Regions from separate parts of the Mesorhizobium sp. M0152 genome, predicted to be linked through region 1. Evidence: riboswitches for the same ligand, from Rfam matches in the RefSeq annotation. Region 1 holds a riboswitch; the other holds the start of a gene.
The links. Region 1 has a riboswitch for thiamine pyrophosphate ahead of thiB (thiamine ABC transporter substrate binding subunit). Riboswitches for the same ligand answer to the same signal wherever they lie in the genome.

Region 1 (4,631 bases):
GCAGCGCCTGGTAGATGCCGACCTCGAGCGTCGTCGCGGCCGGCCCGCCGCCGAGCGTCAGCACGATGGTGAACGAGGTGATGCAGAGCATGAAGACAAGCCCGGCGACACCTGGCAAGGCGGCACGCAAGGTCGGCCACTCGATCAGCCGGAAGGCCGGCCGCGCCCCCATGCCGAGCTGGCTCGCCAGCCGCCACTGGTCGGAAGGTATGGTCCGCAGCGCCTCCAGAAATAGCCTGGTCGCCAGTGGCAGGTTGAAGAAAACGTGAGCGATTAGAATGCCGGACAGGCCATAGATTCCCGGCCAGCTCTGACCGCCAGCAGCACTGAACAGACCGGCGAAATATCCGGCACGGCCATAGAGGGCGAGGATGCCGAGTGCCGCGACGATCGCCGGCAGGGCCAGGGGTATGGCGAAGAGTTGCAGGATGAAGGCGCGGCCGAAGAAAGCTGGATGCCGCGACAGCGCGCGCGCCACGAACAATGCCGGGCCGACTGAAAGCAGCGTCGAGAGCGCCGCCTGCCAGAGCGTGAAGCGGATAACGCGCAGGAGATAGGCGTCGAAGGCCCCCCGCGCGCCGGATAAGTCGTGGGCACCCTCGATGATCAGGCCGGCAAACGCCCCGCCAATGAGGAGCGCGATTGCAGCGAGTGCGAGGACACCGGCGGTGGTGCGGGGGTCAGCGCGTTGCACGCTGCACCATCTGCCTCGATATCATCGACTGGCGGGGACTTGACGAACGTGACTGCCGGACATCTCCCCCACGAGGGGGAAGATCGGATGTCGCTGCGGCTTCCGCCAATCTCAAACGCTGCCAGGAACGAGCCGGCAACGAAGCTGCCAATCTCCCCCCTTGTGGGGGAGATGTCCGGTCCATCCTCTGCAGCAGCTGCGCTGCAGCTGCGGAGGACGGGCAGGACAGAGGGGGGCGCCGGAGGGCGATCATCTTTCAATCATATAGCCAAACTACTTGCTCATCACCGCCAGCCATTCATCCACCCAGGCCTTGCGGTTGGCCGCGACCTCCTCGGGGCTGAACAGCAAGGTCTTGGCCGGCTTGACCAGTCTGTCGAAGGCCGGGTTGAGCGGTTTGTCGGTCTTGCCGGCCGGGAACATCCAGTTGGTCTCCGGGATGGCGTCCTGGAATTTCGGTCCGGTCATGAAGGCCATGAACTTTTCCGCCAGCGGATTCTTGGCCCCCGTGGTGGTGACGCCCGCGACCTCGATCTGCAGGTACTCGCCCTCGTCGAAGGACGCCGCCTGGTAGCGCTCGGTGTTTTCGGCGACCATGTGATAGGCCGGCGAGGTGGTGTAGGACAGCACCATGGGCGCCTCGCCCTTGGTGAACAAGCCGTAGGCCTCGCTCCAGCCCGGCGTCACGGTCAGCACCTTGGCCTTGAGCTTGGCCCAGGCCTCCGGCGCCTTGTCGCCATAGACCGACTTGACCCACAACAGCAGGCCGAGACCCGGTGTCGAAGTGCGCGGATCCTGGATGACGATCTTGTCGTCGGCGCTGCCTTCGACCAGCTCCTTCAGGCTCTTCGGCGGTGTCTTCAGCTTCTGCGTGTCATAGACGACGGCGAAATAGCCGTAGTCGAAGGGAACAAAAGTGTCGTCGCTCCAGCCACCCGGCACGTTGACCTCCGTCACCGCGCCATGCGGCGCGAACAGGCCGCTGGCCTTGGCGTCGGCGGTGAGGTTGGTGTCGAGGCCAAGCACGATGTCGGCCTTGGTCGAGGCGCCTTCGAGCTTGACGCGGTTGAGCAAGGCCACGCCATCGGCGACCGAGACGAACTCGACATCGCAGCCGCATTCCGCCTCGAACTCCTTCTTCACAACCGGGCCGGGACCCCAGTCGGCGGTGAAGCTTTCATAGGTGTAGACGGTGAGCTTGTCCTTGGCCAAGGCCGGTCCGGACAGGGCCAGGACCATTGCCGAGACAAGAGAGTATAAAAGCGTGCGCATCGGCGCCTCCTTCGTTCGAGTTGAAGGGAATTGAGGCGTCGGACTGTCCGAAACGTCTAATCCCTCCGCCGGTACAAACCGGATCAGGTTCAGCGGGTTGGCGAGACTGCCTCTCAGCCGGTCCGCGAAGATCGCGTCCGGCACCCCGTTAGAGCGCCTCGACACATAGGCCCGGCCGGCGAACCACGCAAGCGGAGTTTGCCGGCCTTCCGTTTCCCGTGCCGGGCTGGTAAGGGCGACAGGATATGAGCACATTCACCATCCTGCTTGGCGGCGATCTCATCCGCACGCCGCGGCTCGACCGCCATGTCGAACGTTCCCGCGTGATCGCCGCCGACGCCGGCATCGGCCACGCGCGGCTGCTGGACCTTACCCCGGAGCTGTGGGTGGGCGATTTCGATTCCGTGCCGGCCAATCTGCCTGACGATCTCGCCGCCGTACCGCGCCGGACCTTTCCGGCGGAGAAGGACCAGACCGACGGTGAACTGGCGATCGCGGCTGCGCTCGAACGCGGTGCGACCCGTCTCGTGCTTGCAGGCGCCTTCGGCGGCAAGCGCGCCGACCACGCCTTCCTGCATATGGCACTCGGCCTGCGGCTGGCCGAGGCGGGAACGGAAGTGCTCTTGACCAGCGGCGCCCAGGAAGGCGTTCCTCTGCTGTCCGGGAAAGCCGGTTTCGACTATGCCGCCGGCACGCTGTTTTCGATCCTTGGCTTCTCCGAACTTGCCGGCCTGACCGTTTCCGGCGCCAAATGGCCGCTGAACCACGTCCAGGTGGCGTTCGGCTCGTCGCTGACCATCTCCAACGAAGTCAAGGGCAGCCTTGAGATCGCCCTCGGCCACGGCCGCGCGATGCTGCTTGCTCATCCCTATCCACTACCTGAAAGCTGACATGGCCCCGCCCCTTCTCAATCTCGACGGGATAAAACTGACCTTTGGTGGCGCGCCGCTGCTCGATGGCGCCGCCTTGACCGCCTCGGCCGGCGACAAGATCGCGCTGGTCGGCCGCAATGGGTCCGGCAAGTCGACGCTGCTCAAGATCGCCGCCGGACTGATCGAGCCGCAGGACGGCGAGGTGTTCCGCCAGCCTTCGGCGACCGTCCGCTATTTGCCGCAGATGCCCGACATGGAAGGCTTCGCGACCGTGCGCGCCTATGTCGAGGCCGGGCTTGGCCCCGCCGACGATCCCTACCGCGCCAGCTACCTGATGGAACACCTCGGCCTGTCGGGCGAAGAGCGGCCGAACGACCTGTCCGGCGGCGAGGCCAGGCGCGCGGCACTTGCCCGCGTCATGGCGCCGGAACCCGACATTCTGCTGCTCGATGAGCCGACCAACCATCTCGATCTGTCAGTCATCGAATGGCTGGAAGAGGAACTCGTTCGCACCTCCTCCGCCCTCATCGTCATCTCGCACGACCGCCGCTTTCTCGAACGCGTGTCGCGTGCCACCGTCTGGCTCGATCGCGGCCAGACCCGCAGGCTGGACAAGGGCTTTGGCCATTTCGAGGAGTGGCGCGACCTCGTGCTGGAGGAGGAAGAGCGCGAGCAGCACAAGCTCGGCCGCCAAGTCGTGCGCGAGGAGCACTGGCTACGCTATGGCGTGACGGCAAGACGCAAGCGCAACATGCGCCGGCTGGGCGAATTGCAGACCATGCGCCAGCGTTTTCGCGGCCATCGCGGCGCCGAAGGTTCGGCCACCATGGTGGCGAGCGACGCCGCCGAATCCGGCAAGCTGGTAATCGAGGCCAAGAATATCGAGAAGAGTTTTGGCGACCTCACCGTGGTCAAGGGCTTCTCGACCCGCATCCAGCGCGGCGACCGCATCGGCCTCGTCGGCCCGAACGGCGCCGGCAAGACGACGCTCTTGAAGATGCTGACCGGCGAACTGGCGCCGGACGCCGGCTCCGTGCGGTTGGGCACCAACCTGGAGATCGCCACGCTCGACCAGAAGCGCGAAGCGGTCGATCCGCAGGAGACGCTGGCGCAATATCTCACCGACGGACGCGGCGAGAACCTCGTCATCAATGGCGAGCAGCGCCATGTCGTCTCCTACATGAAGGACTTCCTGTTCAAGCCGGAGCAGGCGCGCACGCCGGTGCGCGAGCTTTCCGGCGGCGAGCGGGCGCGGCTGATCCTGGCGCGCGTGCTGGCACGGCCGGCAAACCTTCTGGTGCTCGATGAGCCGACCAACGATCTCGACATGGAGACGCTGGAACTCTTGCAGGAACTGGTCGCCGGCTTTGCCGGCACGGTCATCCTGGTCAGCCACGACCGCGATTTCCTTGACCGCACCGTGACCAGCATCATCGCGCCCGATGGCGGCGGCCGCTGGATCGAATATGCCGGCGGCTATTCCGACATGCTGGCGCAGCGCGGCGGCACCAGGCTCGATGACCGCAAGGCGCGCGCGAAGGCCGAGGCCGGCGAAGCGCCGGCGACGGGCAAAGGCGAGCCGGCAGCGTCAAAAGGGCCAGCGAAGAAACTGTCGTTCAAGCAAAAGTTCGCACTGGAATCGCTGCCGAAAAAAATCGAGGCGGTGATGGCCTCGATCTCACGGCTGGAGAATAACATCGCCGACCCCGCCTATTACGAGCGCGATCCGGCCTCGTTCCAGAAAACCATCGCCGCTCTCGACAAGGAGCGCGCGACACTGGCGGCGCTCGAGG
Region 2 (4,631 bases), on a different contig from region 1:
AGTGCTGCCATCGCCTGGCGCGGATCAAGATGGCCCTCAGCGGGGAAGAGCAATCCGCGGCGGAAGCGGCCGGCTAAGTCGGGCTCCAGCAAGGCAATTTCATCTTCCTCGACGCGCCGATAGCCCGTCGTGCGGCTGGCGAACCGGTCGAGCTCGCCCGCATCGCGCGGCGCGGCCAAGACCAGCGTTCCCCGTCGTGCTACCAAGCCTGGCGTTGCGGCGTCCCACCAGTCGGCGGCGTCGCTTCCGAGATCCAGCACCGGCTGCTCGGCGCTTTCACGCTCGCACCACGGCGCCAACATGCCACCGGCGAACCACGACGCATTGCCCCCAAGGGCAGGCCTTGTCTCGGCAACGGTAACCGCCGCGCCGCGTGCGGCGAACTCGAAGGCGGCGGTGAGGCCAGCAACGCCCGCTCCTTTGACCAAGACCTTCATGATGGCTCACGTGGCTGAGGTATGAGCGGTGCGCCGGTCTCGTCCGCCGGCAGGTAGAGATCACCGCCCTCGCGGTATTTCGCCGCCATCGCCGCCATGCCCTCTTTCTGCGCCTCGGCACGGATGTCGTGAGAGATACGCATCGAGCAGAATTTCGGTCCGCACATCGAGCAGAAATGCGCCACCTTGTGCGCTTCCTTGGGCAAAGTCTGGTCGTGGAAGGACCGCGCGGTTTCGGGATCGAGCGACAGGTTGAACTGGTCCTCCCAGCGGAACTCGAAGCGCGCGCGGGAAAGCGCATCATCCCTGACTTTCGCTGCCGGATGGCCCTTCGCCAGGTCGGCGGCGTGGGCGGCGATCTTGTAGGTGATCACGCCGATCTTGACGTCGTTGCGATCGGGAAGGCCGAGATGCTCCTTGGGCGTGACGTAGCAGAGCATGGCGGTGCCGAACCAGCCGATCATCGCGGCGCCAATGCCTGAGGTGATGTGGTCATAGCCCGGCGCGATGTCGGTCGTCAGCGGTCCAAGCGTATAGAACGGCGCCTCGCCGCAGACGGCGAGTTGCTTGTCCATGTTCGCCTTGATTTTGTGCATCGGCACGTGGCCAGGCCCCTCGATCATCACCTGGCAATCCTTCGCCCAGGCGATCTGCGTCAGCTCGCCGAGCGTTTCCAACTCGGCGAACTGCGCCGCGTCGTTGGCATCGGCGATCGAGCCCGGACGAAGGCCGTCGCCGAGCGAGAAGGAGACGTCGTAGGCTCTGGCGATGTCGCAGATCTCCGCGAAGTGCTCGTAGAGGAAGCTTTCCCGGTGATGGTGCAGGCACCATTTGGCCATGATCGAGCCGCCGCGCGAGACGATACCCGTCACCCGGTCGACGGTCAGCGGGATGTAATGCAGCCGCACGCCGGCGTGGATGGTGAAATAGTCGACGCCTTGCTCGGCCTGTTCGATCAGCGTGTCGCGGTAGACCTCCCAGGTCAGATCCTCGGCAATGCCGCCGACCTTTTCGAGCGCTTGGTAGAGCGGCACCGTGCCGATCGGCACCGGCGCGTTGCGCACGATCCAGTCGCGGATGTTGTGGATGTTGCGGCCGGTCGACAGGTCCATCACCGTATCGGCGCCCCAGCGGATCGCCCACACCATCTTTTCGACCTCTTCCGCCATCGACGATGTGACGGCGGAGTTGCCGATATTGGCGTTGATCTTGACCAGGAAATTGCGGCCGATGATCATTGGCTCGCTCTCGGGATGGTTGATGTTGGCGGGGATGATCGCCCGTCCGCGCGCCACCTCGTCACGCACGAATTCGGGCGTGACGAAATCGGGCAGCGTCGCGCCGAAAGCCTCGCCGTCGCGCTCAAGCTTGCCGCGCAGGATCTCGCGACCAAGGTTCTCGCGGATGGCGACGAACTCCATTTCGGGTGTGATGATGCCGGCGCGCGCGTAGGCAAGCTGCGTCACCGCCTTGCCTGCTTTGGCCCTGAGCGGTCGGTGGCGGATGGGAAATTCTGGCGTCAGGCGTTCGCCCGTCGCGAATCCGTTGTCCTCCGGCCGGACATGGCGGCCGTCGCAGACCTCGACATCGCCGCGCGCCAAGATCCATTCGTGGCGAAGCCGGGCCAGGCCTTTTTCGATGCTGGTTTCGACAGCCGGATCGGTATAGGGGCCCGACGGATCGTAGACGGTGACGGGCGGTTCGCCGGCTGTCGGATGGACGGAGATTTCGCGCATCGGCACCCTGATCTGCGGGTGGATGGCACCGGGCTTGTGGATCTTACGCGAAGCAGGCAGCGGTCCCGTTGAGACGGCTGGGGTGAGGGCATTCATCTTGAGGCTCCTTTGCTCATGCATTGGAGACCCAGTTCTGTGCCGGAAGGATGAAAAGACGCTTCTGTCGACCTGCCGAAACAGCACCTCGGGCGTGAACTCCCGCAGAGCGCTTGCACCGTCCCTACGCCAGTATGAACTGGATCAGGTTCAACGGGTCACTGCGCCGCGAAAGCCAGCAGTATCTCAGCCCCTTGCCGGGACTCCCCTGGTGAATGCCTCAAGTTGAACGGGCCGGCGTTGTCTTGTCAAGCGCATGTTCGTCCTGCGGCGGCGGTGGGCGGCATTCAAATTGGGCCCAAATTGGGCCGACGGCCTCGCCATGGGTCGCGGAGAAGTTCCGCGGGAGACAAGGCAGGTGTGGCCAAAGCTGCATTTGCCTCGTCAAACTTGATGTGACATTGACGTGGGAACTGCTGCGTTTCAAGGATCTTAAGCCGTCAATGCCTGATCGGAACAGAACTGGTGGGCCGCCCGAACGCCCCACAAACATCGTGCTCTCGATCACCTCTTATTGTCGCCGGAAAAGGGGTGATCGACCAATCGATCAAGTCGACCGCTCGCTGAAGGGCGCCGTCGGTTTCAGCACGGCTGGGCGAAGTGGCAATGACATGTCCAATCCAGTCTCGGAAATCCCCCTTCCTGACGATCGGTGTCTTGGGTTCAACATTCAATTTGACCTCGGCCACACCTGATATAGCAGCTGCCTGAGTGTCGCCACCAATCCAGTCCAGGGTGCCATCTTGATCAGGAAGCAGGAATCGCGCGGCCGCAGTATGCGAATGCTTTTTGCGCAGATCCCATTTCTCGCCAATAACAAGCTTGATGTGCTCGGTGACGAGGTCGACACCGTAAGCTAACTGGACCAGTTGAGGGTCGGGCGCGCCACTAAGACGCGGATTGACTTCAATGACAACTGGACCGCGTTTCGTGCACCGGAGTTCAATGTTAGTTGGCCCCCAGCCAAGGCCGAGAGCCCGCAAACTGCTCAGCGAAACATCGGCGATGCGCTCACGCTCCTGATCGGTTAGCAGGGCCGGATACGTCACCTCACGTATGACGAAATGGGGGAGGGGACCAAAGTCATTGGCGCAAATCGCAACGACCTCATTCCCCATAACATTAATGCTATAGAACGGGCCCTGTGCGAATTCTTCGACGAGTATTTTCGGTGTAGACCGCCATATGTGCTTTCCGCCCAATAGATAGGTCGTATGTTCGGCTACGTCTTCGAGGCTGCGGCACAATCGGACACCCATGCTGCCGCTGCCTACTGCCGGCTTAAGAATCACGGGCGGGCCGATCTCTGCAGCCGAGCTTTCTACCTCCGCCGCATTTGTTGCCAACCGATAAGCCGGTATTGGAACGCCGGCCTGCGCGAGGAGTTGGCGTTGCTTGAATTTGTCGCAGCTTCGTTCAATCGATTCAGGGTTCGGTCCCGGTAGATCGAAATGCCGGCAAAGCTTGCCAACTGTCGCATAGATCGATTCATGGTCCCCGGCAAAGCCAGTAATGCCAGCAATGTCGTGGGTAGCACGCAGCCGCGAACTTTCGCGGACCAACGCTTCGAGATTGCCAGTGTCGACACGGATTGCCTCAACGTTTTCCGCCGAAAGATAGTCGTACCGAGGTGGATCAGCCGTCAGAGTAATTGGATGAAGACCAAGACACTGAGCCGCTTGGACGTATAGCTGACCAGTACCCCTATGGCCTTCGACCAATATGAGCGCTCTTCTTCTTACCATTGCTGTTAATCCCGATGTTGCGTGCTGGCGGCGGTCCGAGGGTACCGGCGTCACTTTTGTAGCCGTGCCGGACCTCAGACTCGCGGTGCCGTACCATTGTCAACGACTGACGGTTGTAAAAATCTTGCAAATTGATTTGAAGGATCTGTTGCAGCGTTTTTGATTAGGGCGGCGTCGGAGGCTTGCTCCGTTCAAACCAGGTTAGCTGGGGTTGGTGTGTGATCCCGTGGGCCTGGGCGTGACCTACCCCTCGGGTAGGGCACGCCAAGCCACATCAAACTCGCAGCACAAGAACATGCGCTCTGGTCATACCGGCTCATCGTGAGCCCTGAATCTGGAACCGGCCCGATGTGTAAGCAGCGAGCCGTCAAACGGCCCCATTCAATCATGGAGTCACATCATTTAAGATCGCGAAAGCTGTCATTGCGGGTTACGGAACTGCTTTCCGATGACATTCGAAGATGCGATCGGGCGTCAGAACCGGATCGCTGACCGCCGCTTCCACCTCGGCGAGCCCGGCTAATATAATCAGGTCTGAGGCTGCGCGCCCTGTCGTTCCCAGCATTTACATTAGGCAGCCTTGCCAAGATTGTCCCGCAGCAGAACCTGCCTGAGCG

Region 2: another riboswitch for thiamine pyrophosphate. It lies ahead of thiC (phosphomethylpyrimidine synthase ThiC); the one in region 1 lies ahead of thiB (thiamine ABC transporter substrate binding subunit).

Annotation. Positions count from the first base shown of each region.
Region 1 is NZ_JAMYTH010000008.1:175,333-179,963, reverse strand. It holds gene thiP (thiamine/thiamine pyrophosphate ABC transporter permease) at 1-694, opposite strand, end outside; gene thiB (thiamine ABC transporter substrate binding subunit) at 968-1,966, opposite strand; TPP riboswitch at 2,010-2,124, opposite strand; gene NKJ26_RS11660 (thiamine diphosphokinase) at 2,212-2,856, shown strand; gene NKJ26_RS11655 (ABC-F family ATP-binding cassette domain-containing protein) at 2,858-4,631, shown strand, end outside.
Region 2 is NZ_JAMYTH010000042.1:30,148-34,778, reverse strand. It holds gene thiO (glycine oxidase ThiO) at 1-437, opposite strand, end outside; gene thiC (phosphomethylpyrimidine synthase ThiC) at 434-2,269, opposite strand; TPP riboswitch at 2,373-2,489, opposite strand; gene NKJ26_RS28280 (ATP-grasp domain-containing protein) at 2,710-4,014, opposite strand; gene hemA (5-aminolevulinate synthase) at 4,585-4,631, opposite strand, start outside.